3 regions of the Acidovorax sp. GW821-FHT10E03 genome follow, and region 1 is predicted to be linked to each of the others. Evidence: predicted binding sites of a transcription regulator. Region 1 holds the regulator's gene; each other region holds the start of a gene.

Region 1 (10,086 bases):
ATCCACCACGCCGTCGGCCAGCGTGGCGCGCAAGGCGTCGCCGGGGTGCGCCTGCCGCGCGCTGGTCACGGCTTGGCCTCCGGTATCGGTCAGCAGCGCGTACCCGCGCTGCAGCACCAGGCGCGGGTCCAGCAACTCCAGCCGCAGGGCCGCGCGGTCCAGGCGGTCCGACTGCCGCGCGGCGCAGCGCAGCAGCTTGTTGGGCAAATCGGCCTCCAGCGCTTCCTGCGTCTGCGCCAGGCGCTGCAATTTCAGGAGCACTCCATGCCGCATGCGCTGGGCCAGACGCGCCAGTTGCATCTGCTGGCGCGCCACCAGGCCGGACGGGCGGCCCAGCCGCGCCGCCGCCTGGTCCAGCCGCTGGTGGCGTGCATCGAGCTGGCGCTGCACCGCGTCGGCGATGCGCCCGCCCAGCAGGCCCAGGGCGCCCAGCCACACGTCGCGGGGCTGGGCCACCAGCTCGGCGGCCGCGGTGGGCGTGGGCGCGCGCAGGTCGGCGCAGAAGTCGGCGATGGTGAAGTCCGTCTCATGCCCCACGCCGCTGACCAGCGGCACGGGGCTGCGCACGATGGTGCGGGCCAGTTGCTCGTCGTTGAAGGCCCAGAGGTCCTCGATGGAACCCCCGCCCCGCACCAGCAGGATGACGTCGATCGGCGGGTTGCGGGTCAGATCAGCCCCTGGCGCTTGTCCAGCCTGCGCCAGCAGATACAGTTTTGATAGCGCCGCCACCAGCGAGGCCGGTGCGGCACCCCCTTGCACCTGCGCGGGCACCAGCACCACCGGGATGTGCGGCACGCGCCGGCGCAAGGCGGTGACGACGTCGTGCAGGGCCGCCGCCCCCGTGGAGGTGACCAGGCCGATGCCGCGCGGCTGCAGCGGCAGCGGACGCTTGCGGTCGCCGCTGAAAAGGCCTTCGGCCTCCAGCTGGGCCTTCAGACGCAGGAACTGCTCGAACAGCGCACCCTGCCCCGCCCGCTGCATGCTTTCCACGATGAACTGCAGGTCGCCACGCGCCTCGTACACGCCAAGGCGGCCGCGCACTTCCACCAATTCGCCATCGCGTGGAGAAAAGTCAAGCAGGCTGGCCGCGCGGCGAAACATGGCACAGCGCAACTGGCCATTCGCGTCCTTGACCGAGAAGTAGCAATGACCGCTGGAAGCGCGCGAGAAGCCCGTGATCTCCCCGCGCACCGCGACAGGATTGAACCGCGCCTCCAGCGCATCAGCAATGGCGCGGCATAGCGCGCCAACTTCCCATACGCGCGGCGCCGCCGCGAGGCCCGGGCGCTCAAACATGAGATACGGCGGGCTTCCGCGGCGCGCTCCAGGGGCGAGTACTCCACAGAACCGCCCGAGCGACCCAGGACGGCAGCGCGCCCGGCAAAACTGGCCGCAAAACACGGTTGCACGTGCAAGTTATTGATTTATATGATTTTTTCACTGCGCAATTTTTCATCAATCTGTTGCAAGCACGGCGGGACGCCACTTTGCGCGGCGCGCGAACCGGGTTTCCCACAAAGTTATCCACAGTTTTTGTGGGTGACACCGCCGATGCGGTGGCCACCCGGCAAGGTAACTGTTTGTGACGCGGAGGCGGCAGGAAGCTGGGCCATAATCGCCGATTGCTTTCATCTGCGCGGAGAGAGATTTGCTGTCCATCATACAAGCCGCAGGCTGGCCGATCTGGCCCCTGATTGCGTGTTCCATCCTGGGAATGGCGCTGATTTTCGAACGGTTCGTGGCCCTCAAGACGGCCCGCGTCGCTCCTCCGAAATTGCTCGATGAAGCCATCACGGTGTCCTCCAAGGCCGTGCCCACCCCCGACGTGGTGAACCAGCTCGCGCAGAACTCCGCCCTGGGCGAGGTGCTCGCCAGCGGCCTGCGCACCCTCAACAGCAACCCCCAGTGCAGCGAGACCGACCTGCGCTCGGCCATGGAAGGCGCCGGCCGGGCCGTGGCCCACCGGCTGGAGAAGTACCTCGCGGCGCTGGCCACCATCGCATCGGCCGCGCCCCTGCTGGGCCTGCTGGGGACCGTGATCGGCATGATCGAGATCTTCGGCTCGCAGGCCGGCAGCGGCGGCGTGGGCCAGGCCATGGGCGGCGGCAACCCCGCGCAGCTGGCGCATGGCATCTCGGTGGCGCTGTACAACACGGCCTTCGGCCTGATCGTGGCGATCCCGGCGCTGATCTTCTGGCGCTACTTCCGCGCCCGCGTCGATGCCTATCTGCTCACGCTGGAGCTGGCTTCCGAGCAGTTCGTCCGCCACATCCTGCGCCTGAGGAAGAAGTGAACTCCCCCCTGAGGCGCGGCCGCGCCCTTCCCTGCTTCTCGCAGCGCCATGCACCGCGGGCAGGGGAACGCCGCCCGTGCGGTGGGGCGGCCCTTGCGCCACGCCCGCCCGCGTTGAGGCCGCCGGTTTCCAAACTTCGCGGGCAACGCGTACCGCCCATTGGATCGTCGACATGAATTTTCGCCCCCGCGCCAAGGAAGAGCCGGAGATCAACCTGATCCCGTTCATCGATGTGCTGCTGGTGATCCTCATCTTCCTGATGCTGACCACCACCTACAGCAAGTTCACGGAGCTGCAGCTCACCCTGCCGGTGGCCGACGCCGAGCAGCAGCGCGACCATCCCAAGGAAGTGATCGTCTCGGTAGCCGCCGACGGCCGCTATGCCGTCAACAAGAACGGCGTGGACGGCAAGAGCGTGGACGCCATCGCGCAGGCCCTGCGCGGCGCCGCCACCGCCGGGCGCGACAGTGTCGTGATCATCAGCGCCGACGCCATGTCCCCGCACCAGTCCGTGGTCTCGGTGATGGAGGCGGCGCGCCGCGTGGGCCTCACGCAGATCACGTTTGCCACGCAGTCGTCGGCCGCGGCGCGCAGCACCGGCCGCTGACACGGCATGGCTGGCCCCGGGCCGCAGCCGCCCCCGCCCCCCCGGTCCGCGGCGCACGGCGGCGCCCCTTCCCCGGCCTCCGGGCTGCAGAAGATCTGGCAGGCACGCGGCCCGGCCGCCTGGGCGCTGTGGCCCGTCTCCCTGCTGTACCAGGCGCTGGTGGCCCTGCGCCGGGGGCTTTACCGCGCTGGCGTGCTCAAGGCCGAACACCCGGGCCGTCCCGTCGTCGTGGTGGGCAATGTGATCGCCGGAGGCGCCGGAAAGACGCCCGTGGTCATCGCCGTGGTGAAACACCTGCAGACTCGCGGCCTGCGCCCCGGGGTGATCTCGCGCGGCTATGGCCGCAGCACCACCGATTGCCGGGCGGTGGCGCCCGACAGCCCCGCCCGCGAGGTGGGCGATGAGCCCGCGCTGATCGCGCGCAGCTGCGGGGTGCCGGTTTTCGTCGCGCCGCGCCGCATCGCCGCGGCCCGCGCCCTGCTGGCGGCGCACCCGCACACCGACGTGATCGTCTGCGACGACGGGCTGCAGCACCTGGCCCTGGCGCGCGATGTGGAGGTTTGCATCTTCAACGACCAGGGCGTCGGCAACGGCTTCCTGCTGCCTGCGGGCCCGCTGCGCGAGCCCTGGCCGCGGCCGGTGGACCTGGTGCTCCATGCGGGTGGCGTACCGCCCCGCGGAGACTTCGAGGCCTATGCGCTGCAACGGCGCCTGGCCCCCTGGGCCGTGCGCTCGGACGGCACCCGCGTGCCCTTGTCCAGCCTGCGGGGGCAGCCTTTGCACGCGGTGGCGGCCGTCGCACGCCCCGGGGACTTCTTTGCGATGCTGCAGGCCCAGGCGTTGCAACTGGCGCACGCGCAGGCCCTGCCGGATCACTATGATTTTGATAGCTGGAACCGCTCACCAGATAACCGTTACACGCTGATCTGCACTGAAAAAGATGCCGTCAAGCTGTGGCCCCGCCACCCGGACGCACTGGCCGTGCCCCTGCAACTGCACATGGATCCAGCCTTTTTCGCGGCCCTGGATGCGCGCCTGCCGGCACCGGGTGATCTTTAGCGCGCACCGGAGGTCCCGCGGGGCTGGCCGCCGCTATCATCGCTGCCTGCCCGAACGAACCTCCCGGAAGCACCGCCACCATGGATCCCAAACTGCTTGAACTGCTGGTCTGCCCTGTCACCAAAGGCCCGCTGACCTACGACCGCGAGGCGCAGGAACTTGTCTCCCGCAGCGCGCGGCTGGCCTACCCGGTGCGCGACGGCATCCCGGTGCTGCTCGAAAACGAAGCCCGCACGCTCACCGACGAGGAACTGGAGCAGTGAGCGCTGTGCCCGCCCCCGGCGCCGTGGCACCGGACTGCCGCTTCACGGTGCTGATCCCGGCCCGCATGGCATCGAGCCGGCTGCCCGACAAACCCCTGGCCGATATCGCCGGCCTGCCCATGGTGGTGCGGGTTGCCCGCCGCGCGGCCCAGAGCGCCGCCACCCGGGTCGTGGTGGCCGCCGACGACAACCGCATCCTGCAGGCCTGCGCGGCCCACGGCGTGGAGGCGATCCTGACCCGCGCCGACCATGCCAGCGGCAGCGACCGGCTGGCAGAGGCCTGCGTCCAGCTGGGGCTGGATGGCGCCGACATCGTCGTCAACGTGCAGGGGGATGAACCCCTGATGGACCCCGGCCTCATCCATGCCGTGGCGCAACTGCTGCCGGCCCGCCCCGAGGCCAGCATGGGCACGGCCGCTCACGCCATTGCGTCGCAAGCCGACTACGCCAACCCCAACGTGGTGAAGGTGGTGCTGGACGCGCGGGGCCTGGCGCACTACTTCAGCCGGGCGCCCATCCCCTTCGCCCGCGACCATGCCGCAACGCCCTGGTGGCAAGGCGCCGCCCAGGCGGCCACACCCGGCGTCGCCGCCCTGGCGGGGTTCGCGCCTTTGCGGCATGTGGGCATCTACAGCTATCGTGCCGGCTTCCTGCGGGAATTTCCGGCGCTGGCGCCAGCCCCCACCGAAGCCGTGGAAGCGCTGGAGCAGTTGCGCGCGCTGTGGCACGGCCACCGCATCGCGGTGCACCTGGCCAGCACCGCCCCGGGGCCTGGCGTGGACACCCCCGAGGATCTGGAGCGGGTCCGCAGCCTTTTCCGCTGACGGACGCCCCGGCAGCCCCGTGGCGCGGGGACCTGCCCGCGCCACCGTGCAGGGCACTATCCGCACCGCGACACCCTGGCCGCCGCGCGGTACGGCGTGTAAGTCAGCGCAAGGTGGTCGCATGCTATCCTCGCCCGCAACGAGAGCACCGCATCCCGGGCGCACAGAACGGCTTCAGGCGCCCTTCGAACGTCCCCGCCAGCGGCGCCAACCGATTTCTAACCTTCGAGGACTTCCATGAGACTGATTCTGTTGGGCGCGCCTGGCGCCGGAAAGGGCACGCAAGCCACGTTCATCTGCCAGAAATACGGCATCCCGCAAATCTCCACCGGCGACATGCTGCGGGCGGCGGTGAAGGCGGGCACGCCCTTGGGCCTGCAGGCCAAGGCCGTGATGGATTCGGGTGCCCTGGTCAGCGACGACATCATCATCGGTCTCGTGAAGGAACGCATCACGCAGGCGGACTGCGCCAACGGCTTCCTGTTCGACGGCTTTCCCCGCACCATTCCCCAGGCCGACGCCATGAAGGCGGCGGGCGTCAAGCTCGACTACGTGCTCGAAATCGATGTGCCTTTTGACGCCATCATCGAACGCATGAGCGGCCGCCGCTCGCACCCTGCCAGCGGCCGCACCTACCACGTCAAGTTCAACCCCCCCAAGGTGGAAGGCAAGGATGACCTGACGGGCGAGGAACTGATCCAGCGCGAAGACGACAAGGAAGAAACCGTCAAGAAGCGCCTGCAGGTCTACAGCGACCAGACGCGCCCCCTGGTGGACTACTACAGCAGCTGGGCCCAGGCCGAGCCCGACGCCGCCCCCAAGTACCGCGCCATCAGCGGCACGGGCAGCGTGGAAGAAATCACCGCGCGCGCGCTCCAGGCGCTGGCCAGCTGAGCGCGAGGGTCACGCCCCAGGACCAGCGACGCCATGGGGCACCAGGGCGTCGCTTTTCTTTTGGGAGGTGCCGGTGGCCCCGTCAGGCGCGCCGTGGCACCAGCGGGCCAGACCCTCATGGCCCCGGCCTTGCCACCCATCCTGGTTTTGTTCAGGCCGGACTGGAGCGCAGGCCGTAGGCCTTGCCGTCCACGAAAAGGTATTCCGCGCGCAGCACCGCATCGCCCTTCTCATCGCGCAGGGTGAAGCCCACCACCGACAGGTCCGTGCCGGGCTTGATCTCCTGCACCTGCCAGGCCTGCATGCGTGTCAGGGGCGCCAGCTCGATCTCCCAGCGGCGGTCCTTGCGGGTGGGCAGCACCGCCTTGGCCAGCAAGGCCTTGCCGTCCACGGGCGAGGCCTGGGCGGGCACCGCGCGCTGCGCCAGGTCCGCGGGAAGCCGTAGCTGCGCGGGAAGCTCCAGCTCCAGCTCGGCATGGGGGTTTTGCCAGCGCACCTTGCGCACCGTGCCTTCCAGATAGATGGGGCGCTCGGCATCAAAACTGCTCCAGCCATGGTGGGCGCGCGCCCAGAGCGGAACCATCGCAGTGGCCAGGAGCAGGCGGCGGCGTTGCAGACTCATCGGTTCTCTCCTTGTCAGGTCACAGATAGGCGATCCAGCGGCCACAGACCACCACGGCCAGCCAGATCAGCGTGGACGCCAGCATCTGCACCCGGGCCAGGGCGTCCAGGCGCGCCAGCGATCCACGCCCATGGAACCACGCGGCGTTGCAGCCCGCAAGCATTAACAGCAGCATCTTCAAGGTGAATGCGCGGCTGGCGAGCAGCTCGGAAGGCTGGGTGGCGAACATCAGCAGGCCCGATGCCGCCGCCAGGCCAAAGCCGCACAATGCCAGCGACAGGCTGAGCCGCGCAATGTCCTTGACGGGCAGCGCCGCCCCCCGGCCAAACACGCGCAACTCCAGCAGCACCAGGTTGCCCAGCAGCAGGGCAATGCCAACGATGTGCACCACTTCCAGCGCCGGGTAGGCCCAGGCGTGTGTCTTGAGGGCTGCAAACAACACCGGACAGCCTTCGCGCTCAGCGCATCAGGTCCAGCATCAGCGAGATCCGGGCCTTCAGGGGCGGCAGCCCGCCGGAATCAGGCAGCACGTCACCAGGCTTGGGCAGCACCCGCCCCTCGGTGCAGCGCGTGGACCGGACCACCCGCACGCCCACCTCCTGCGCGCGCAGCAATGCGGCTTCCAGAAGGTGGTGGATGGTGCCGTTGCCGGTGCATGCCACCACCAGCCCCTGGACGCCGTCACGCACCAGCGCATCCACCATGGCGCCCGTGGCGCCCGCGTGGCTCATGATCACCTCCACGCGGGGCCAGGCCGCTGCATTTGCTATATTTTGCAGAGCACCACACGCATGCTTGGCGGGCGGTATCGGCCAATCCTGCGCAAGGCGAATGGCGCCCTCCTCCACCCACCCCAAAGGCCCGGCCTCGCCCGAACTGAGCGCATGGACACGGTACGGATGCACCTTCTGGACCTGCTGTGCGCCGTGGACCTCGCCAGCGGCCACTGCGAGCACGCCGCGGGCACCCGCAGCCACCGCGACCGCCACGGCATCCAGGAGATTTTGCGGCCCGTCGGGCGTGAGCGCCGTGGCCGGGCGCATGGCACAGGTCAGCACCACGGGTTTCAGCCGGGTATCCAGCACCTGGTTCAGGAACCAGGCCGTCTCCTCCAGCGTATCGGTGCCGTGGGTGATGACCACCCCGCGCACGGAAGCATCCTGGAGGTGGTGGGCGCAGCGCAGCGCCAGGGCCTGCCACACCCCGCCATCCATGTCCTTGCTGTCGATCTGAGCCACCTGCTCCGCCACGAGCATGCCACCGGCCGCCTCCTGCAATCCGGGGACCGCTGCCAGCAGCTGCTCCACCCCGACCTGCGCGGCGGTGTACCCGATGTTGTCGCCCGCCTGTGCCGACGTGCCGGCAATGGTTCCTCCAGTGCCCAAAACCACAATTTTTTGCCCACTCACTTGCATACTCCGAAAAACTGGTGAAAAATACAGTTACTGGATTAAAAAACAGTTGTCCTTCACTGTAGCCGCCTCCACCGGAAACCACCATGCTCGACAACCCCAAACTCACGGCCCGCCAGCAACAGATCCTGGACCTCATCCAGACCGCCATTGCACGCACAGGGGCGCCTCCCACCCGCGCCGAAATCGCGGCTGAACTGGGCTTCAAGTCGGCCAATGCGGCAGAAGAGCATCTGCAGGCCCTCGCACGCAAGGGCGTGATCGAACTGGTGAGCGGCACATCGCGGGGCATCCGGTTGCGCAGCGACACGCTGCGCTCCATCAATGCAGCGCGCGGCAGCCAGTTCCACCTGCCCATTCCCGGGCTCTCCCAGCTGGTCTTGCCCCTGGTGGGGCGTGTGGCGGCGGGTTCGCCCATTCTCGCGCAGGAACACGTCGACCAGACCTACAGCGTGGAAAACAGCCTGTTCCAGCACAAGCCCGACTACCTGCTCAAGGTGCGTGGCATGTCCATGCGCGATGCCGGCATCATGGACGGCGACCTGCTGGCCGTGCAGTCCACCCGCGAGGCGCGCAACGGCCAGATCATCGTGGCCCGCCTGGGAGACGACGTGACGGTCAAGCGCCTGCGGCGCACCGCCACGGCCATCGAGTTGCTGCCTGAAAACCCGGACTACCCGGTCATCGTGGTACAGCCTGGCGAACCTTTCGAAATCGAAGGTCTCGCGGTAGGCCTCATTCGCAACACCATGCTGATGTAGCCGGCTCCGGCTGCTGGTCCATTCACTACCGCATTGCAGGTGGCGGGCGTTTGGTGTGCCGGGCAAACCGGCACGCCAGCCCTGCGGTGCGGGTTCAATTTGCAATCCTGCCTATGTCCAACCCCCGACCTTCGGAGTTTTCACATGGGAATTGCCTTGATCACCTTTTCCACCTTGCCCATGCCGCTGCGCTCGCTGACGCGCTGGTTTCACTCGACCGCCGCGCTCGCGGTGCCGTCTGCGGCAGGTTCGCCCCCACCCCGTTCCCACCATGATGACACGGACCGCAGCGACGGCCGGGGCACGGCCGGCTCCAGGAGCATCCACCGCCCGCAGGGTCTCCCTGGCCCACGTCCGCTGCGCGGCAACTGGCCCTTCACGGTCAACACGCCCCAGACGCCCCCCGCCGAAGGCCCCGGGCGGCAGGCCGGCACCCGCAGAGCACCGCCCGCGATGCCGGTACCGCCCGCAGGAAGCCGCAGCGCCTGCGCCGCGCCGCGGCCCACCGATGGATCGGGCCGCCGGACCGCCAAGGTCTTGCGCAGGATCTCAGCCCCCGGCACGGGCCGGCTGGTGATCGCCGGCAGGATGGCCGACGTGTGCGCGGAACTGGACCGCATGGTGGCCTGCGAGGGAGCCCTGCAGGCCTCTTGAGACCAAGATACTTCCTTCATCACGGGCCAACGGCGCCAACGGCACGGTCCTCGTTGGCGTGTGGCGTTCCTTCTCGAAAGAGATGGATCTGCGGGCGTGAGAAAAACGGCCGGGGAGCGATGGCACGGCCCCGCCCCGTCCTGCCATGGTCAGCAGCGTTTTGCGGGATGCGCCAACACTCCGTCACCAAAAGCCCCGTACTTTGATGCCCCAGGACGGCGGCCCGGTGAATGCCGGTGGCGCCACCAAGGCACAATATCGGGATGAACATTGTGATTCTCGACGACTACCAGGACGCAGTCCGCAAGCTGCACTGCGCATCCCGGCTCGACGCGTACACCGCCAAGGTCTACACCAACACCGTCAAAGGACTTGGGCAGCTTTCTGTCCGCCTGAAGGATGCCGACATCATCGTTCTGGTGCGGGAGCGCACACAGATCACGCGCCAACTGGTGGAAAAGCTTCCCCGCCTCAAACTGATCGCGCAAACCGGCAAGATCGGCAGTCACATCGACGTGACGGCGTGCACGGAGCGGGGCATTGCCGTGGCCGAGGGCATAGGGTCCCCGGTGGCCCCGGCCGAACTGACCTGGGCCCTCGTGATGGCAGCCATGCGCAGGCTGCCGCAGTACATCGCCAACCTCAAGCACGGCGCCTGGCAGCAGTCCGGGCTGAAGACCGCATCCATGCCCGCCAA
Region 2 (10,086 bases), on a different contig from region 1:
TTGGTGGAGCGGGAGGTGCTGCCCCGGCTGCTGGCCGAAACGCTGGGTTCGGCTGCCCGGCTGCTGGCGCCGCTGCGCTCGCTGCCCTTGCCTCCCTCCATGGCCTGCAAACTCACCGTGATGCGTGAGCAGCGGCCTGAACTTTTCCAGCACAGCCTGCAGATGATGACCGTGGCCGTGTTTCTGGCCATCAAGAGCGAGCTGGGCGAGCGCGACTGCGCCAACCTCGCCGCCGCAGCCTTGCTGCACGACCTGGGCGTGCTGCACATGGACCCGGCCTGGAGCGATCCCGACCACAAGGTCGTTGGCGTGCAGCGCAAGCACCTGGTGGCGCACCCCATCACCGCCATGCTCATGATCCGCGACACCCAGGCCTACCCCCGGCCGGTGGAGGTGGCGGTGCTGGAACACCACGAGCGCATGGACGGCAGCGGCTATCCGCGCGGGCTGGCGGGTGCGGATATCTCGGTGCTGGGCCGCATCCTGCTGCTGGCCGAAGTGGTGGCTGCGTTCTACGAGAAATACGACGACATGCCCGCGCAGCGCCTGTCACTGGTGCTGCGGCTGAACCATCGCAAGTTCCCATCGGCGCTGGTGGCGCATCTCCTGCCCCTGCTGCAGGAGGAGGTCGCCCGCGACTCCGCGCTCATGCCCCTGGGCAACGATGCCCCACGCCAGATGGACCTTCTCGCCGAGGCCTTTGCCTGCTGGGACCAGCTCAAGGCCGCATTGCCCCCCGGAACCAGCGCGAAGACGCTGCCGGGGAGCGCTCTCGCATTTGTCGATGCCCGCCTGCTGGCCCTTCAGAAAGCCCTGACGGAAGCCGGTTCGCACCCCCAGCAGCAGGGCGAGTTCATGGCGCAGCTGCGGGGCGACACCATGGGCATGGCCGAAGTGGCCCTGGTGGGGCGCGAGGCGCTGTGGCAGCTCCAGAGCATCCTGAATGCCAGCCACCGCCGTTGGCCGCAACTGGCGCAGCGCGCCACGCCCGCAGATGGGGCGGTGGCGGATTGGTGTGATTGGGCCCTCCGAAAGCTCTGAGAACCTGCTCAGGATCTTTTCGGGGGCGCGCAAGCGCCTTGCCGGGGCCCGTGAGTCAACGTGTTTTCAGGCCGCCTTGTTGCGGCGCCGCGGGAGGCGATGGCGCATCGCCCATCCCGCCATGAGGGCCGAGAGGATCGCCAGGCCCCATTCGGACAGCGTTGGAATGGAGGCCGGGGCGGCGGGTGGCGCGATGCCCACGTGGACCGTGAACGAATCGGCGGTGGGGCCCGCGCCCCAGGTCCAGGTGTAGGAGCCTGGCGTGAGCCCCAGGCTGGCCAGCGAGGTCCCCGTCCACGTGGCCGAGGAAGCGAGCGCCGATCCGGAGACGTAGCCCAGGGGGGCGAAGACAAACCCCGGTGCCATCATGCCGTCCAGTCCCGCCATGTCGCCCGATGATGTATCGGCGAGGACAGGGCCTCCCGCCCCCAGCATGGGAGGCCCGGAGACGCCCATGTAGGCCTCCACCGTCCCGGCCGTGCCGGTGAAAATCAGCGCAGCCGAGGGGATGACCACGGAGAAAAGAGGCCCGTTGCCGGCCGGGGTGAGGGCTGCCATGTTCATGCGGCCGCTGCCGCTGGCGACCACATTGCCGCCACTTTCGAAAACGTAGACCGCATAGGCGGCGAACGTGTTGCCCGATAGGAGAAGCAGCAGGGCGACTGCTGCCGACTGGATTGCCTTCATTGAACGACTCCCTCTGTTTCCTTTTGCGACCCATTGTAGGGAGCGCGGCGTGTGCCGCCCAGCTCTGAATGGCAGGGCCTTCCCGGGCCTTTCCGAGGTTTTCATGCTGCTGGCAAAATACTGGTTATATTTACAGTATTCGTGTTTTCGGACCCTCTCTTCCCACCATGCCTGCGCAACGCCACTCCCTGCGGGTTGTCGCCTCCGATCTGCCATTTGCCGTGCCTGGCGTCTGGCACGCGGACGGGCTGGTGGGCACGGGCCAGCACCAGGCGCAACCCACGGGGTATGCGCTGCTGGATGCGCAGCTACCGGGTGGAGGGTGGCCTGTCGGGGCGCTGAGCGAGGTGTTGCAGCCCTTGGCGGGCCTGCATGAATGGCAGCTGGTGCTGCCCGCCCTGGCCCAGGCCACGGCCGCGCGGCATGGGGCCGTGGTCGTGGTGGCGCCCCCGTGCGAGCCTTTTGGCCCGGCGCTCCAGGCCCAGGGGCTGCCCCCCGGGCGGCTGGGCCTGGTGCGGGCGGATACGGCCATGTCGGCGCTGTGGGCCGCCGAGCAGGCGCTGCGGTGCCGGGATGTGCTGGCCGTCATGGCCTGGCTGCCGCAGGCACAGCCGGCGGCCTTGCGCCGGCTGCAGCTGGCCGCGGCCCAGCAACAGCAGCTGCTGTGGGTGTTTCGGCCCGTCAGCGCGGCCCCCCAGGCGTCGCCAGCCTTGCTGCGGCTGCAAGTCCAGGGCATGCCCATGCCCGCGGGCACGCCCGTGTTCCCCGGGATGCAGGTGCACATTCTCAAGCGCCGGGGGCCGCCCCTGGCGCAGGGGCTGCCATTGCCCGGATGCCACCTTCTGCTGGCGCAGGTGCTGGCGGCGCAGGCCGAACGGCGGCGTGCTGCCCAGGCCGCGGCGGTGGGCATGATGGAGGAAGGCCGGGGCGCATTGGCCGTTGCACTCCCCGCCGGGGGCGCCGTGCCGCGTCGGGCGCCCGCGCCCGCATCGCCAGGGGGGAGGGGGCATGCACTGGATCGCGCTGCCATGGCCACGGCCGGATGAGGGGGAGGGCGGTTCCGCGGCGCCGGCAGGAGCCGCCGTGGCGATGGAGCCGTCGGCGGGCTGGTGGGCGCTGCGTTTTACACCGCGCGTGGCGCTGGTGGACGATGAGGCCGTGCTGCTGGAAGTGTCCTCCACCGAACGGCTTTGGGGCGGGCGCGATGTCTTGCTGGCGCAGGTGCTGCAGGCCTGGGCTGTGGCGGCTTCCACCTCGGGCGGGCAAGGAGAGCCTGTTTTTTCTGAAGGAAGCAGGCCCTGTGCGCAGCCGCCGTGGGGCTGCGGCCCCACGGCGCTGGTGGCGCACGGCTTTCTGAGACTGGCCCTGGCGGGCCGGGCGCCGCCTGCGCAGGGGCCGCCAGGGCTGCCCTTGCATGCGCTGACCGCCTTGCGCCCGCATGTGGCCAGCCTGGAGCGCATGGGCTGCCGCACCTGGGGGGCGCTGCGTGCGCTGCCGCGTCCGGGGGTCTCGCGGCGCTTTGGCGCGGGGGTGCTGCGGGCCCTGGACCAGGCCTTTGGCGATGCCCCCGAAGCGCATGCGTGGCTGGAACTGCCCGAACAGTTCGCGCTGACCCTGGAGCTGCCCGCGCTGGCGGCGTCGGCCGATGCGCTGCTCTGGAGCGCCCACCGTGGCATCGCGGCCCTGCATGGCTGGCTGCAGGCACGCCAGCAAGGTGTGCTGGGGCTGGAGCTGGCGTGGCGCCACGACCTGCGGCGCATCGACGGCGTGGTGATCGCGCCCGTGCAGGCGCTGCAGGTGCGCACGGCGCAGGCCACGCAGGACATGGCGCATCTGCGGCGGCTCCTGGCGGAAAACCTGGCGCGGACCACGCTGGCCGCGCCAGCGAACCAGATCACGCTGCGCCTGCTGGATGCGGCCCCGCTGGCGCACCGCAGCGCCAGCCTCCTGCCGCCGGATGGCCGTGGGGGCAGCGACCCGGGCCTGCCGGGTGGCGTGCAAGGCGAGGCCTTGCACCAGCTGCTCGAGCGCCTGTCCGCCCGGCTGGGGGCCGAGCATGTGCAGGCGCCGGTGCTGCAGGCCGACCACCGCCCCGAGCGCATGCAGCAGTGGCGCCCGGCGGCCGAGGTGCTGCGCGTGGCGGCGCCCCCCCGCCCCGCGGCCCGGGGTGCATCCGCCAGCGCTTCCGACGCGGCCCTGGACGCCACGCCCGGCGGGCTGCTGCAGCCCACCTGGCTGCTGAACCCGCCACGGCGCCTGGCCGTGCAGGGCAACCGCCCGTGCCACCACGGCCTGCTGCGCCTGCTGGCCGGTCCCCACCGCTTCGAGGCGGGCTGGTGGTCCGGGGCCGGCAGCGACGATGCAGACCCGGCCCATCCCTGCGCCGGCCTGGCCTTGCGCGACTACTTCGTCGCGCACAACGATGTGGCGGGGCTGGTGTGGGTGTTTCGCGAGCGCCTGGCATCCGTGCCGGAGGGCGCGCGGGCCGCGGCGCGCCCCCACCGCTGGTTCCTGCATGGAATCTTCGGATGATGGCGCCAGGGAGTTTCACCATGTCTTCGCCCATGCCAGGGAATGCCGCTGTGGCCGGGTTGCCGGACTACGCCGAGCTGCATTGCCTGTCCAACTTCAGCTTTCAGCGCGGGGCATCGCACCCGCAGGAACTCGTGGCGCGTGCGCTGGAGCTGGGCTACCGGGCGCTGGCACTGACCGACGAATGCTCCGTCGCGGGCGTGGTGCGGGCCTGGGAGGCGGCCCTGGAATGCGGCTTGCACCTCATCGTGGGCAGCGAGTTTGTGTGGGGTGATCTGCGGGTGGTGGTGCTGGCGCGGGATGCCGAGGGCTGGGGCAACCTGTGCGAGTTCATCACCGCCGCCCGCGCGGCCGCGCCCAAGGGGCAGTACCACGTGGGCGCGGCCAGCCCATGGGCGGCTTTGAAGGGGTGCGAATTGTTGCTGTTCCCCTGCCGGCATGGCTTTGATGCTTCTGATTTGATAGCTGTCAGCGCTTGCCTATCCAGCGCCAAAGGCCAATTTGGCTCATATTTTGACGGCCATCTCTGGCTGGCGGTCGAGCTGCACCTGGCCCCGGACGACAGCCTGTGGCTGGCCACGCTGCAGCGTGCGGGCGCGGCGCTGGGCTTGCCACTGGTGGCAGCGGGCGATGTGCACATGCACGCCCGTTCGCGCAAGCCGCTGCAGGACGTGATCACCGCCGTGCGCCTGGGCTGCAGCGTGGGTGAATGTGGTTTTGCGCTGCAGCCCAATGCCGAGCGCCACCTGCGCCGGCGCGTGCGGCTGGCGGGCATCTACCCGCCCGAGTTGCTGGACGCCACGCTCACGGTGGCGGGGCGCTGCACTTTCCGCCTGGATGAAATCAAGTACCAGTACCCGCTGGAGACCGTGCCCGCCGGCATGACGCCCGCACAGGCCCTGGCCTGGCTGGTGGATGCGGGCGTGCGAGGTGAATACCCGCAAGGCGCGCCAGAGAAGGTGTGGGTGCAGATCCGCAAGGAGCTGGATCTGATCGCGCACTGCCAGTACGAGATGTACTTCCTCACGGTGCATGACATCGTGCGCTACGCGCGCAGCCAGGGGATCCTGTGCCAGGGGCGCGGTTCGGCGGCGAACTCGGTGGTCTGCTACATGCTGGGCATCACGGCCGTCCCGCCCGAGAACACCAACCTGCTGTTCGAGCGCTTCATCAGCAAGGAGCGCAAGGAGCCGCCCGACATCGACGTGGACTTCGAGCACGACCGGCGCGAGGAGGTCATCCAGTACATCTACGAAAAATACGGCCGCGAGCGCGCCGCCATCGCTGCCGTGGTCACCACCTACCGCACGCGCAGTGCCCTGCGCGATGTGGGCAAGGCACTGGGCGTGGCGCCGGCCTTGGTCGATGCCTTCGCCAAGGACCACCACTGGTTTGACGAACAGTTCGCCACCGACCGGCTGCAGGAACTGGCTGAAAGCCTGGGCGCACCGCTGCACCGGCACACGGCCCAGCTGTGGCTGGAACTGGCGGCGGACCTGAAAGGCTTTCCGCGCCACCTGAGCCAGCATGTGGGCGGTTTTGTGCTCACGCAGGGCAAGCTCACGCGCCTGGTGCCGGTGGAGCCGGCGAGCATGGAGAATCGTTCCGTCATCCAGTGGGACAAGGACGACCTGGACACCATGGGCTTGCTCAAGGTCGATGTGCTGGCCCTGGGCATGCTCAGTGCCTTGCGCCGCTGCCTGGATTTGCGCGATGCCTTGCGGGGTGAGCGCTGGGATCTCAAGGGCATTCCGCGCGAAGACCCTGCCACCTACGACATGATCTGCGCCGCCGACACCGTGGGCGTGTTCCAGATCGAAAGCCGCGCGCAGATGAGCATGCTGCCGCGCCTGCGGCCGCGCAAGTTCTACGACCTGGTGGTGGAGGTGGCCATCGTGCGGCCCGGGCCCATCCAGGGTGGCATGGTGCATCCGTATCTGAAGGCGCGAGAGGTCGAGCGGCAGATGCGCAGTGCGGGCAGCACGGAGCCTTTTCCGTTGGAGTACCCGGAGCTGCGCAACGCGCTCGAACGCACGCTGGGTGTGCCCATCTTCCAGGAACAGGTGATGCAGATCTCCATCGATGCCGCCGGTTTCACGCCGGGCCAAGCCGACGACCTGCGCCGATCAATGGCGGCCTGGAAGCGCAAAGGGGGCGTGCACCGGTTTGAAAAGCCGTTGAAAGACGGCATGGTCGCCCGTGGTTATGCCGCCGAATTCGCCGACCGCATCTTCCAGCAGATGCTGGGCTTTGGCGAATACGGCTTTCCCGAAAGCCACGCCCACAGCTTTGCCTTGCTGGCCTATGCCAGCAGCTGGCTCAAATGCCACGAGCCCGCGTGTTTTCTGGCCGCGCTGCTCAACTCGCTGCCCATGGGCTTTTACACCGCCTCACAACTGGTGCAGGACGCGCGCCGCCACGGCGTGCGCGTGCTGCCCGTCGACGTGACCCTCAGCCACCACGATTGCACGCTGGAAGGTCCGGCCGAATACTTGCGGCCTGCCAAGGGGCTGCCCGCGCCACTGCTACCGCAGCCTGCTGTGCGCCTCGGCCTGCGGCTGGTGGGCAGCCTGCAGGAAGAGGCTGCCAAACGCCTGGTGCAAGTCCGCGTCACGGGCCCTGCCTTTGCCAATACCGAAGACCTGGCCCTGCGGGCCCGCCTGAGCCCGCAGGACCTGCAGGCCCTGGCCGCTGCCGATGCCCTGGCCAGTCTTTCGGGCCACCGGCGCCAGCAGATGTGGGACGCTGCCGCGCAGCACCCCGCACCCGCGTTGCTGCGCGATGTGCCCGTGCACGAAGCGCCGCTTGCCTTGCCAGCCGCGCCCGAAGGGGAGGAAATCCTGTTCGACTACGCCGCCACCGGCCTCACCCTGCGCCGCCACCCGCTGGCCCTGCTGCGCCCGCGCCTGGACCGCTGGCGCCTGCTGAGCGCGCTGCAATTGAATGCCGTGCCCCATGGCCGCAAGGTGCGCGCCTGTGGCATCGTCACCGTGCGCCAGCGCCCCGGCACGGCCAAGGGCACGATGTTCGTCACGCTCGAAGACGAGACCGGCCCCGTGAATGTGATCGTGTGGCCCGCGCTGGTGGACACCTGGCGCAATGCGCTGCTGCGCTCGCAGTTGCTGGCGGTGGAAGGCATGTGGCAGTGCAGCGTGCCGGAAGGCGACGGCGCGCCCGCCCCGGGTTCCATTCCGCCATCGTCCCCGCAGGCGCCGGCACCCACGGTGGTGCGCCACCTGGTGGCCCAGCGTTTCAAGGACCTGACCCCGCTGCTCGGCCGCATGGCCCATGCGCTGCAGGGGAGCCGCGATTTCCATTGATGAAGGAGGGTGGCCCCCCTGACCCGCAATTGACCGGGCGCCGTCCGGTCAGGTCAGCGCGCGGGCGATGCTTTGCTGGCGGCCTGCCGCGCGGGTTGCGAGGCGGTGCCGGCGGCCCCCTGGGCGCCGGGCCTGACGGGTTCCCTGGCGAGATCCAGCAGGGGCTTGCAATGCGTGTCGTCGTCGGCCGCGGGCACGGTGATGGGCACCAGCGCCAACGCGGCGGGAGCCACGGCCGCTGCCACCACCGCCGCGCCCGCGCGCAGCAGCAGCGGGCCGGCTTCCACGCCGACCTTCGGGTCGCCGAACGTGCCTTTCACGTACAAGGGCGAGCGCAGCGAGAAGAACTTCCATTGCAGCGACTCGGGCTTGATGCGCAGGTTCATCTCCTCGGTGCCCAGGTCGATGGTGCCGGTGGCCTCGACGATCGCGTCTTCGGTGCTCATCTTCACCACGCGCGTGGTCGCCAGGCCGTCCACCACCGTGAAATCGGCCACCGCGCAGCGCAGGTGCACTTCCTTGTTTTCACCAAAGAGCTTGCCCACGATGATGCTGCCCACGTTCAGCGCGGCCAGGTCCAGCATCTGCTTGCTCAGCGTGCCGTCCCGCACGTACAGGCGCATCTCGCCCGTGCCCTGGCCCAGCAGTCCGGCCAGGCTGTTGCCGCGGCTCTCCAGTGCGATGGCGCCGTCCATGTGGCCAAAACTCTTCTGCATGAGCTGTACCTTGGGGAACAGCGCCGAAAGCTGCAAGCCCTGCACGGTGCCGCGTATCTGCGCCTTCAAGGGCGCGGCGCGCCCGTCGATGCTCACCTGCGATTCGATCTTGCCCTGCGCCACGCCAAACGTGAGGGGCGCGAGCTTGAGCTGCGCGTTTTCCATCACCGCCCGCACGCTCAGGTCTTCCAGCGGCAGGCTCTCGGGGCGGATGATGTGGCGGCCCTTGAACACGATGTCCATGTCCATGGCATTCCAGCGCTCGGCCGCGAACTTGGAGTCCGGCAGCACCTTGCCACGCTGGTCGCGGCCACGGTGCGTGTTGTCGGGCTTGGTGGTTCCGATGGTCGGCCCCAGGTCCGCCAGGCGCAGCTGGTTGGACGCCATCGTCCCGGTGAGCCGTGGGCGCGGCTTGCCCGACGTGTACTTGAGCGACCCCTGAAGATCGCTCTGGCCCACCTTGCCTCGGAAGCCGTTGTATTCCCAGACCGCCCGTTCGGGCTCCAGGCTCCCGGTCAGCCGGCCGGTGGTCTCGAAGGGCGGGGTGTTGGGCAGCACCAGCCCGGTCAGGTCGTACAGGTCGGCCATGCTGCCGCCCTTGAGCCGGACCTGGAAGTCCAGGCCGGACAATGCGCCCGGGTTGGCCAGAATTCCTTGCGCCGACAGCGACACGCTGCCGGCGCTGGCGTCGATCTGAAGGGGGTAGTTCACCACCTTGTTGCGCAGGCTGATGACCTGGCCTGCTCGCCCCTGGCCCCTGACCTGGGCCTTGGCATACCGGCCCTGCAGTTCGAAGCGCAGACCATAGGGCACCGGCCCTGCCGCCGCACGGGGCGTTTCGGACGCCGCCCGCGCAGCGGGCGCTGCCCCGGAGGCAGCGGCGCTCGCGGATGAGGACGCCCGCGCCAGCGCGGGCTGCGCCGGGGCCGATGCGGCGGCGGAGGTGCCGGATGGCGTGGCCGCCGGCCCGCCGGGGAGCACCGGCTCGGTGGTGTCAATGCGGGCCTGCAGGTCCAGGTCCTTCATGCCGTCGGCATAGGCCAGGACGCCCTGGTGGACCACCAGCCGGTCCACGTCGAAGCTCCATCCGCTCCTGGGCCCGTCCTTGCGCTCGAAGGTCCAGTTGCTCGCACCGCTGGCCGTGCGGGCCAGCGCCACCTGGGGGCCGGTGAGCGCCACGGTGTCGATGGAAAGATGCCGCCCCAGCAGGGGCAGCAGGCGCACGGTGGCGGTCGCGCTGCCGATGCGGGCCATGGTGGCTGGGCTGCCGTCGGTCTTGCCGGCCGTCTCGGCCGGGCCGGCTGCGCCTTTTGAAACCGCTTTGCCATTGGCACGCTGGAAGGGGGGCGTGAATCCGGAGGGGTTGTCCATCACCAGGCGTTCGGCCTTCACCGTGACGCCCGGCACCCAGCGCTGCCACCCTTCTTCCAGGGGCTGGGGCCAGCGCCATTGCGCGGACAAGTCACCTTCGATCGCAAAGTGCCGGCCCGTGACTTCGCTCACTTTTTCATTGACCCAGGGCTTCGCGCGGTTCCAGTCGATCCAGGCGAGCAGGACCCCCAGCAGCACCAGCACCATCGCCACCAGCCCGACGGCCCACAAGGTCCACACCACAAGACGCCTCCCGATGCCGGATGCAGGCCGCTGGCGGGCCTGGGCCACGGCGGGGCTAGGCATGTCGGTGGAAGGCGCGGCAGGTGTGGATGGCATGAAGGCAGTCGGCGGGCAGCGTGGGGGTGGAGTGGGGCTGTTGGGCGTGTTTTCAGCGGTAAGCGCATCCGGCCCAGGGG
Region 3 (10,086 bases), on a different contig from region 1:
TGCTGCGCGGGGTTGCCGTAGCGGCGCACCAGCTCCACGCCCTTGTAGGGGTGGTTGTATTCCACGCTGTAGCCACAGCCGCGCAGGTGCTCGCACACCAGCGCCGACAGCGCCGGGCTGGCGGTGGTGCCGTCGCGGTCGCCCACCACGAAGTCCGCGTGCTCCAGCCCCGGGAACTCGGTGGCGAAGCGCCCTGCCACGGCGGGCATGGAGTGGCAGTTGATGTGGATGCTGTAGCCGTGGCGCGCATGGGCGGCGTCGATGGCCTGGGCCACGGCCGCATGGTAGGGGCGCCAGCAGCGGTCGATGCGCGCGCGCACCTCGGCCACGGTGAGCTGGCGGCTGTAGATGGGCTCGCCCTCGTCGGTGAACTTCCAGATCAGGCCCTTGCCCAGGCGCACCTTGCTGAGCACCTGGGGGTCGGTGGAGATGGGGCCGGTCCACTCGCCGTCGAGCAGGGAGGTGTCGAGCTCGGTCGTGTCGCGGTTGGCATCGAGGTAGATGCGGGGGAAGTGGGCTTCGACCCAGGCCACGCCCAGCGCGGGGGCAAAGGCGTAGATCTTCTCGACGTGCGTGTCCTCGGCGCGGCGCAGCGTGGGCAGGTCGCAGGCCGAGCCGAAGTCGGCGGGGTATTGTGTGCCGCTGTGCGGCGAATCGAGCACCAGCGCCGTGGTGCCGGGCAGGTAGGTGAAGGCCGCAGGCGCCAGCGGGGTGCCGGGGGAACCGGTGGCACCGGGCTGGGCCTGCTGGAATCGTCGGTTGATCAGTTTCAAAGCGGCATGCATAGGCAGAGTGTGCGCAAAGTGGGGCGGCCGGCCTAGCCGCCCGGACCGGTTGGAGACCATGGTTATCCCTGAGACGGGCTCCTCCAGCTGTGGCCGCCGGGCCCAGGGGCCCGGTATCGAAGAAAATGGGGCTCCCCCTGGCCGCCGGCCCGCCACCGCCCGTGGGGTGGATCGCGCGAGGCGGCTCAGCGGGGGCCCATGTCAATCCAGCGCCACCTTCGCAAAGGCCGCCACCCGTTTCATCTTGTCGATCTCGCGGGCGATCTGCGCCGTGAAGTCCCGGGACGTTGTGCCCGACGGGTACAGCCCCTGTCCCGCCAGGCGCTCGCGCACGGCGGGCTCCTTGAGCGCCTGGGCCACGGCCTGCTGGATGCGGTCCACCGCGGCCGCGGGCGTGCCCGCGGGAGCCACCAGGCCGAACCAGGACGGGTCGTTGTTGTTGGCGAAACCCAGCTGTGCGTAGGTGGGGACGTCGGGCAGCACGTCAAGCCGCTCGGGCCAGGACACCGCCAGCGCCCTGAGCTTGCCGGACTTGATGTGCGGCAGCGAGGAAGCCACCTGGTCGAAATACACAGCCACCTGGCCGGCCAGCACGTCGTTGACGGCCGGGCCCGCACCGCGGTAGGGAATGTGCACCATGGCCGTGCCGGTGCTGCTCTTGAACAGCTCGCCCCACATGTGGCCGATGGTGCCGTTGCCGGGCGTGGCATACGAAACCTTGCCGGGATGGGCCTTCAGGTACTTCACGAGGTCGGCAAAGTCCTTGACGGGCAGCACGGCCGGGTTCACCACCACGACGCCGGGGGCCTTCACCATCTCGGTCACGCCCACGAAGTCCTTGATGGGGTCGTAGGGCAGCTTGCTGTAGACGGCGGGGTTCACGCCATGCGTGGACAGCGTGGCCACGCCCAGCGTGAGGCCGTCGGCCGGAGCGCGCGCGGCTTCGGCCATGCCGATGGAGCCCCCCGCGCCGCCGCGGTTTTCCAGCACCACGGGCTGCTTGAGGATGCGGGCCAGCGACTCCTGCAGGCTGCGCACGGTCATGTCCGTGGCGCCTCCGGGCGGAAAGGGCACGATGATGCGCAGGGGCTTGCCTTCTTGCGCCAGAGTTATTCCAGGAACGAAAGATACTGTGGCCAGGGCTGAGAGCAGATGACGGCGTTGCATGGGACATTTCTCCTATGGGGTAAGTTGAGACTAATGGAATCCACAAGCCCTACCAAGCAATGGATATGCCTGATAACATTCCCATATGGAATGATTTGATAACTTACGATGTCTTCCCTGCGCCGCCTTTCACCCCCCTTGCACCTGCTGCGGGCGTTTTCCACCGTCACGCGCTTCGGCAGCGTCTCGCGGGCCGCCGAGGCCCTGCACCTCACGCAGAGCGCGGTGAGCAAGCAGGTGAAGGAACTGGAGGCCTGGGTGGGCGTGCCGCTGTTCGAGCGCAGCCGCAAGCGCCTGGCGCTGACCCCCGCGGGCGAGCGCTACGAGAAGGCCGTGCGCGCCGTGCTGGCGCAGCTGGAGGCCGCCACCCTGGAGCTGATCACCAGCGATGACGGCGGCGGCGCGCTGCACCTGTCGAGCCTGCCCACCTTCGCCGCCAAGTGGCTCATTCCGCGCCTGCCGCAGTTCCAGCAGCAGCACCCGCAGGTCACGCTGCACTTCGTGCCGTACGTGCACAGCTACAACTTCGAACGGCCCGAGCTCGACTGCGCCATCCTGTTCGGCGATGGCCACTGGCCGGGCGCCCACGCCCACTACATCACGGGCAACGACGTGGCCCTGATCGCGCCGCGCGCCAAGGTGGCGGACTGGCCCATCCACACCCCGCGCGACGTGGCGCGCTACGCGCTGCTGCGCCATGTGACCGTGCCCGAGGCCTGGCTGCGCTGGAGCGAGACGCACGGGGTACAGGGCCAGCTCGACCCGCTGGCCGGCCCGCAGTTCGACCAGTTCCAGACCATGATCCGCGCGGTGATGGCCGGCATGGGCCTGGCCCTGGTGCCGCGCTGCCTGGTGCAGGACGAGATCACCGCCGGCCTGGTGCGCGAGCCGCTGGCCGCCGCCGTCCAGCGCGGGGGCTACCAGAGCGAGGTGGGCTACTGGCTCTGCTACCCCGAAGGCCGCACGCAGTTGCATGCGCTGCAGTGCTTCCGGCAGTGGTTGCTGGCCTGCGCGGAGCCCGCAGGCGCGGCGCCCCCGCCCACGGGCGCCGCGGCTGGCACCGGGCCGGCGCCCTGAGGGCCCGCCCCCCCGGGCCAGGCTCCCGGCCCTGTCGTCAACCCTTGTTGACGATACGAGTTCCGTCAACTACAGTTGACGAATGCCGAGCCCACCGCCCCTGCAGCTGCCCCCGCACGACGACCCCGAAGCCGCGCTGGCCGCCGTGGTGGCCTTGCGCCTGATGGCCGACCGGCTGGAGGCGGCGGCCGTGGCCACCGCCCTGGAGCGGGGGTGGTCGTGGGCGCAGATTGCCCAGGCCCTGGGCGTCAGCAAGCAGGCGGCGCACAAGCGGCTCTCTCCCCAGGCCACGCGCCCCGCCCACCCTGGATGATGGAAGGACTCCTCCCCATGCTGCAACACATCCGCCAGCGCCTGAACGACATGCGCACCCTGCACCGGCTGTGCACGCGCGCCGAGCACCACGCCCGCGCCCGGGGCCAGCCGCAACCGGGCGCGGAGCACTTCCTGCTGGCCGCCATCGAGCTGCCCGACGGCTCCGCGCGCCGCGCTTTCGCGCGCGTTGGCGCGAACCCGGACGCCCTGCCCGCCGCGATCGAACAGCAGTACCGCGATGCGCTGGCGCAGATCGGCATTGATGCCGAAATGCCGCCCGCCGCACCCTGTGCGCCGCAGGCCGGGATCTACCGCGCGCAGCCCTCCGGCGAGGGCCTCATCCAGGCACTGGCGGAGGCCCGCAAGGGCCAGCCCGGCCCCTTGCTGGGTGCGCACGTGGTGGCGCTCATCGCGGCCACGCCGCAGGGCGTGGCGGCGCGGGCATTGCGCGCGCTGCGGCTGGACCCCCACGCGCTGAGCCACGCCGCGCGGCAGGAGAGCGCCCCGCGCGCCTGAAGGCCAGGCCCACACCCCGGGGCGCCTGGATGACCGTGCAGCGGCCTAGCCGCCCGCATAGGCCTCCAGCCCGATCGCCACCACGGTGGCCACGTCGTTGCCCACCTCCGCCCGGAACTCCGCCTCGGCCTGCGCGACGGCATCGCGAAACGCCTGCAGCCAGGCCAGGCCCGTGGGCGTGAAGCACACGCGGCGCGCACGCGCATCCAGCGGATCGGCCTCGCGCGTGACCAAGCCCCAGGCCTCGCACTGGTCCACCAGGTTGGCCATCGCCTGCTTGGTCATGCCCGCGCGCTGGGCCAGGTCGGTCAGCCGGTCGCCCTGCAGCGCCAGGTGGCGCGTGATGTGCACGTGGGCGGCGCTCACCTGGTCGCGCGCCGCGAGGTTGGACAGCGCCAGCGGCACCTCCACGTTGTGCGCCATGAGTTGCAGCACGCGCGCGTCGAAGCGCCGCATGGCGTGGCCGAACAGGCGGCCCAGGTGGGTCTGGCGCCAGCCGTCTTCGGCGGGTGAAGGAAGAGGCATATCAGGCATCCGCACATTGTCAGGCAAACTGACTAAATTAAGCTTGAATGCCCCGCGACGACTCGCATAAACTACTGTTCAAGCATCCAGCCTGTGATTAACCGCAGAGCGGTGCAGGCACCCAACCCATTGTTTCTCAAGGAGTTTTCTCATGGACGTCGCAGTCAAAGGCACCAACCCCGCATTGCCCGTGAACACCGAAAAGGCCAAGGCCCTGGCCGCCGCGCTCGCCCAGATCGAGAAGCAATTCGGCAAGGGCACGATCATGCGCCTGGGCGAAGGCGAGGTGATCGAGGACATCCAGGTGGTCTCCACCGGCTCGCTGGGCCTGGACATCGCCCTGGGCGTGGGCGGCTTGCCGCGCGGCCGCGTGGTCGAGATCTACGGCCCGGAATCCTCGGGCAAGACCACGCTCACGCTGCAGGTGATTGCCGAGATGCAAAAACAGGGCGGCACCTGCGCGTTCGTGGACGCGGAACATGCCCTGGATGTGCAATACGCCCAGAAGCTCGGCGTGCAGCTGTCCGACCTGCTGATCAGCCAGCCCGACACCGGCGAGCAGGCCCTTGAAATCGTGGACAGTCTGGTGCGCTCGGGCGCCGTGGACCTGATCGTCATCGACTCGGTGGCCGCGCTCACGCCCAAGGCCGAAATCGAAGGCGAGATGGGCGACGCCCTGCCCGGCCTGCAGGCCCGTCTCATGAGCCAGGCGCTGCGCAAGCTCACGGCCACGATCAAGAAGACCAATTGCATGGTCATCTTCATAAACCAGATCCGCATGAAGATCGGCGTGATGTTCGGCAGCCCCGAAACCACCACCGGCGGCAACGCGCTCAAGTTCTACGCCTCGGTGCGCCTGGACATCCGCCGCACCGGCACCATCAAGAAGGGCGACGAGGCCATCGGCAACGAAACCAAGGTCAAGGTGGTCAAGAACAAGGTGTCGCCGCCGTTCAAGACGGCCGAGTTCGACATCCTGTTCGGCGAGGGCATCAGCCGCGAGGGCGAGATCATCGACATGGGCGTGACCGCCAAGATCGTGGAGAAGTCGGGCGCCTGGTACGCCTACAACGGCGAGAAGATCGGCCAGGGCCGCGACAACGCGCGCGAGTTCCTGCGCGAGAACCCCGACCTGGCCCGCGAGATCGAGAACAAGGTGCGCGAGGGCCTGGGCATTGCGCTGCTGCCCGACGCGCTGCAGGCCCCTGCCGCCGCGGCCGAATGACCGCCACAATTCAAGCCAGATTGCCTTCCAGCGCTTGATTGACAAGCGCTGGCAGCTATTGAATTGAAAGCAAAGAAGAGGCCATGGGGTTCACCACGCTCTCGCTCAAGGGGCGGGCGCTGCGGCTGCTGAGCCAGCGCGAGCACTCGCTCGCTGAACTGCGGCGCAAGCTCGCGCCGCATGTGCAGGAGGGCGACGACCTGCAGGCCCTGCTGGAAGACCTGCAGGCGCGCGACTTCATCAGCGAGGCCCGGGTGGTGGAATCCGTGCTGCACCAGCGCGCGGGCCGCCTGGGTTCCCAGCGCATACGGCAGGAGCTGCACGCCAAGGGCATCGGCCCCGAGGCGATTCAGCACGCCCTCGACCAACTCAAAGGCAGCGAATGGGCACGCGCCCATGCACTGTGGCTGCGCAAATTTGGCGCCGTGGCGGACGATGCGCAGCAACGTGCGCGGCAAGTCCGCTTTCTGACCGCACGCGGGTTTTCGGGCGAGATCACCCGGCGCGTCGTGCGTGGCGAAGCACCCGAAATCCAGGGCGAGATCTAGGGCCGGTCACGCGGGCAGGGGCGGCGCCCCAAGGCCCCGGGACCCAGAAGACAGCACAGGCGGCCACGCTCCGGAGCCGCCTGTTGTCCCCACCGATCCCCGCCGTCAGAGGCCCAGCATCAGCTGCAGGTTCTGCACGGCCGCGCCGCTGGCGCCCTTGCCCAGGTTGTCCAGGCGCGCGATCAGCACCGCGTGCCGGTACTCTTCGTTGGCGAACACGCGCAGCTCCAGCTTGTTGGTGTCGTTCAGCGCGGTCGCATCCAGCTTGCCGTCGGCCGTGGCGGGCAGCACGCTGACCCACTGCTCGGGTGTATTGCTCCTGGCGTAATGCGCCGCCAGCGCGTCGTGCAAATCGGCCGCCTTGGGCGCGCCGGGCAGCAGGTCCAGATGCAGCGGCAGCTGCACCAGCATGCCCTGGCGGAAGTTGCCTACCGACGGCACGAAGATGGGCCGGCGGGTGATGCCCGTGTAACGCATGATTTCGGGCAGGTGCTTGTGCTGCAGCGTGAGCGCATAGGCCTCGAACAACGGCGCCGTGCCGGCCTCATAGGCCTCGATCATGGTCCGGCCGCCGCCCGAGTAGCCGCTGACCGAGGGCAGGGCGAGCGGGAAGTCCGGGGGCACCAGGCCCGCATCCACCAGCGGGCGCAGCAGCGCAATCGCACCGGTGGCATAGCAGCCGGGATTGGCCACGCGGTCCGCCTGCGCGACCGCTTCGCGCTGGCCGGCGGCCAGCTCGGGAAAGCCGAACACCCAGCCGGGCGCCGTGCGGTGGGCCGTGCTGGCGTCGATCACCTTGACCTTGCGGCCCATGCTCCGGGCAATCTCGTCCACCATCGCCACGGTGTCACGCGCAGCATCGTCGTGCAGGCACAGGATCACCAGATCCACGCCGGCAATCAGGTCGCGTTTCGCGGCAGGGTCCTTGCGCAACTCGGGCGCGATGCTGACCAGCTCGATCTGCGGCATGGCCTGCAGGCGCTCACGGATCTGCAGGCCCGTGGTGCCGGCTTCGCCATCGATAAAGACTCTGGACATAAGGGTGCTCCTGCAAAAAATGGGCAGCAAAGTCTGCCAAGAAACCACGAGAAAAGCCAAGAAACTGCCACCCGGCAGGCGCGGCGAAGCCGTCAGCCACGCACAAGGATGGTGCATTGCAACATGATACAGTCGCTGGTTGCCATGTCCCCAGCCCGCGGCCAGACATTTTGTTGTTCATGGCAAACGGGTAACCACCATCCTTCCCTGAGAGAGACCTCATGAAGATTCACGAATACCAAGGCAAGGAAATCTTGCGCAATTTTGGTGTGCCCGTTCCGCGCGGCATTCCCGCATTCACGGTGCAAGAAGCCGTGGAAGCAGCCCAGAAACTGGGCGGCCCCGTGTGGGTCGTCAAGGCCCAGATCCACGCCGGTGGCCGTGGCAAGGGCGGCGGCGTGAAGGTTGCCAAGACCATCGACGACGTCAAGCGCATCGCTGGCGAGATCCTGGGCATGCAGCTCAAGACGCACCAGACCGGCCCCGAAGGCCAGAAGGTCCGCCGCCTGTACATCGAAGACGGCGCCGACATCAAGAACGAACTGTACGTCTCGCTGGTCACCGACCGCGCCACGCAGAAGGTGGCCCTGATCGCTTCGAGCGAAGGCGGCATGGACATCGAGGAAGTGGCGCACTCCACGCCCGAGAAGATCATCACCGAGATGATCGATCCGATTGCCGGTATCACCACCGAGCAGAGCAAGAAGGTCGCAGCCGCCATCGGCCTGACCGGTGCTTCCATTGACCAGGCCGTGGACATCTTCGCCAAGATCTACAAGTGCTACATGGACACCGACGCGTCGCTGGTGGAAATCAACCCGCTGAATTGCGACTCCAAGGGCAATCTGATGGCCCTGGACGCGAAGTTCAACTTCGACGCCAATGCGCTGTTCCGCCACCCTGACATCGTGGCTTTCCGCGATCTGGACGAAGAAGATCCAGCCGAAGTGGAAGCATCCAAGTTCGACCTGGCCTACATCAGCCTGGACGGCAACATCGGCTGCCTGGTGAACGGTGCCGGCCTGGCCATGGCGACCATGGACACCATCAAGCTGTTCGGCGGCGAGCCGGCCAACTTCCTGGACGTGGGCGGCGGCGCCACCCCCGAGAAGGTCACCGAAGCCTTCAAGATCATGCTCAAGAACCCCAAGGTCGAAGGCATCCTGGTCAACATCTTCGGCGGCATCATGAAGTGCGACACCATCGCCACCGGCGTGATCACCGCCTGCAAGGCCGTGAACCTGAACGTGCCGCTGGTCGTGCGCATGAAGGGCACGAACGAAGAGCTGGGCAAGAAGATGCTGGCCGAGTCCGGCCTGCCCATCATCGCCGCAGACACCATGGCCGAAGCTGCGACCAAGATCGTTGCTGCCGTCAAGTAAGCCCGGAGAACACACATGTCGATCTACATCAACAAAGACACCAAGGTCATCACCCAGGGCATCACGGGCAAGACCGGCCAGTTCCACACCGAAAAGTGCCAGGAATACGCGAACGGCAAGAACTGCTTCGTGGCAGGCGTGAACCCCAAGAAGGCCGGCGAGTCGATCTTCAACATCCCGATCTACGCCTCCGTCAAGGAAGCCGCATCGCAGACCGGCGCCACCGTGTCGGTGATCTACGTGCCGCCCGCAGGCGCTGCTGATGCGATCTGGGAAGCTGTGGAAGCCGACCTGGACATGGCCATCTGCATCACCGAGGGCATTCCGGTCAAGGACATGCTGATGGTGCGCAACAAGATGAAGGCCAAGGAAGCCGCCGGGGGCAAGAAGACCCTGCTGCTGGGCCCGAACTGCCCCGGCCTCATCACGCCCGACGAAATCAAGATCGGCATCATGCCCGGCCACATCCACCGCAAGGGCCGCATCGGCGTCGTGAGCCGCTCCGGCACGCTGACGTACGAAGCCGTGGCCATGTTGACCGAAGTGGGCCTGGGCCAGTCGAGCGCCGTGGGCATTGGTGGCGACCCCATCAATGGCTTGAAGCACATCGACGTGATGAAGGCGTTCAACGATGATCCGGACACCGACGCCGTGATCATGATCGGCGAAATCGGCGGCCCTGACGAAGCCGAAGCCGCCCAGTGGTGCAAGGCCAACATGAAGAAGCCTATCGTGGGCTTCATCGCTGGCGTGACCGCGCCTCCCGGCAAGCGCATGGGCCATGCCGGCGCGCTGATCTCCGGCGGCGCCGACACGGCCGATGCCAAGCTCGCCATCATGGAAGAGTCGGGCTTCATCATCACCCGCAACCCGTCGGAGCTGGGCAAGCTGCTCAAGGCCCAGCTCAAGTAAGCTGCCGGCCCTACACCGGCACGGGCATTCGTAAGCACAACTACGGACGCCCGCAGCCGCAAGGCCCGATAAACTGGCCGCTCCAATAAAAAGAGAAGCGCTCGGAACCCTGGTTCCCGGCGCTTCTTGCATTCATAACAGTGGAGTTCAGTATGGAGTTTGTGCAAAGTGCCGATTTCTGGATCGGCCTGATGAAGATCGTCTGGATCAACATCATTCTTTCGGGCGACAACGCCGTCGTCATCGCCCTGGCGGCCCGGTCCCTCCCTCCCCATCAGCAGCGCAAGGCGGTTTTCTGGGGGTCTGGCGCGGCAGTGGTGCTGCGCATCCTGCTCACCGTGGTGGCAGCCAAGCTGCTGGAGCTCTCGTTCCTGCAGATCGTCGGCGGCTGCCTGCTGCTGTGGATCGGCTTCCAGCTGCTCAGTGACGATGAGGAAGAGGAAGGCGAGTCGAAGGCCTATGGCAGCCTCATGGCGGCGGTGCGCACCATTCTCATTGCGGACCTCGTGATGAGCCTGGACAACGTGATCGCCGTTGCCGCTGCGGCGCACGGCAACGTGCTGCTGCTGGTGCTCGGCCTGGCCATCAGCATTCCG

Evidence for each region. The regulator LexA, encoded in region 1, represses DNA repair genes until DNA is damaged. The targets are predictions, from matches to a motif close to ACTGTATNNNNATACAGT.
Region 2: the regulator LexA is predicted to act here: its motif matches at 1,848-1,865, upstream of imuA (translesion DNA synthesis-associated protein ImuA).
Region 3: the regulator LexA is predicted to act here: its motif matches at 4,459-4,476, upstream of recA (recombinase RecA).

The regions. Positions count from the first base shown of each region.
Region 1 covers NZ_JBWKMU010000003.1:137,045-147,130, forward strand. Annotated here, with positions in the region: gene xseA (exodeoxyribonuclease VII large subunit) at 1-1,296, opposite strand, end outside; gene AC07OD_RS06435 (MotA/TolQ/ExbB proton channel family protein) at 1,649-2,293, shown strand; gene AC07OD_RS06440 (ExbD/TolR family protein) at 2,466-2,900, shown strand; gene lpxK (tetraacyldisaccharide 4'-kinase) at 2,907-3,959, shown strand; gene AC07OD_RS06450 (Trm112 family protein) at 4,040-4,222, shown strand; gene kdsB (3-deoxy-manno-octulosonate cytidylyltransferase) at 4,219-5,046, shown strand; gene adk (adenylate kinase) at 5,284-5,940, shown strand; gene AC07OD_RS06465 (DUF6152 family protein) at 6,092-6,562, opposite strand; gene AC07OD_RS06470 (hypothetical protein) at 6,582-7,001, opposite strand; gene AC07OD_RS06475 (asparaginase) at 7,021-7,977, opposite strand; gene lexA (transcriptional repressor LexA) at 8,061-8,735, shown strand; gene AC07OD_RS06485 (hypothetical protein) at 8,880-9,389, shown strand; gene AC07OD_RS06490 (D-2-hydroxyacid dehydrogenase family protein) at 9,653-10,086, shown strand, end outside.
Region 2 covers NZ_JBWKMU010000014.1:704-10,789, forward strand. Annotated here, with positions in the region: gene AC07OD_RS22730 (HD-GYP domain-containing protein) at 1-1,041, shown strand, start outside; gene AC07OD_RS22735 (IPTL-CTERM sorting domain-containing protein) at 1,108-1,728, opposite strand; gene imuA (translesion DNA synthesis-associated protein ImuA) at 1,896-2,774, shown strand; gene AC07OD_RS22745 (DNA polymerase Y subunit UmuC family protein) at 2,737-4,260, shown strand; gene AC07OD_RS22750 (error-prone DNA polymerase) at 4,281-7,580, shown strand; gene AC07OD_RS22755 (AsmA family protein) at 7,634-10,006, opposite strand.
Region 3 covers NZ_JBWKMU010000006.1:159,231-169,316, forward strand. Annotated here, with positions in the region: gene AC07OD_RS12355 (N-formylglutamate amidohydrolase) at 1-785, opposite strand, end outside; gene AC07OD_RS12360 (tripartite tricarboxylate transporter substrate binding protein BugE) at 987-1,952, opposite strand; gene AC07OD_RS12365 (LysR substrate-binding domain-containing protein) at 2,061-3,029, shown strand; gene AC07OD_RS12370 (helix-turn-helix domain-containing protein) at 3,112-3,342, shown strand; gene AC07OD_RS12375 (Clp protease N-terminal domain-containing protein) at 3,360-3,860, shown strand; gene AC07OD_RS12380 (MarR family winged helix-turn-helix transcriptional regulator) at 3,906-4,394, opposite strand; gene recA (recombinase RecA) at 4,537-5,610, shown strand; gene recX (recombination regulator RecX) at 5,694-6,158, shown strand; gene argC (N-acetyl-gamma-glutamyl-phosphate reductase) at 6,264-7,196, opposite strand; gene sucC (ADP-forming succinate--CoA ligase subunit beta) at 7,418-8,578, shown strand; gene sucD (succinate--CoA ligase subunit alpha) at 8,594-9,490, shown strand; gene AC07OD_RS12410 (TerC family protein) at 9,643-10,086, shown strand, end outside.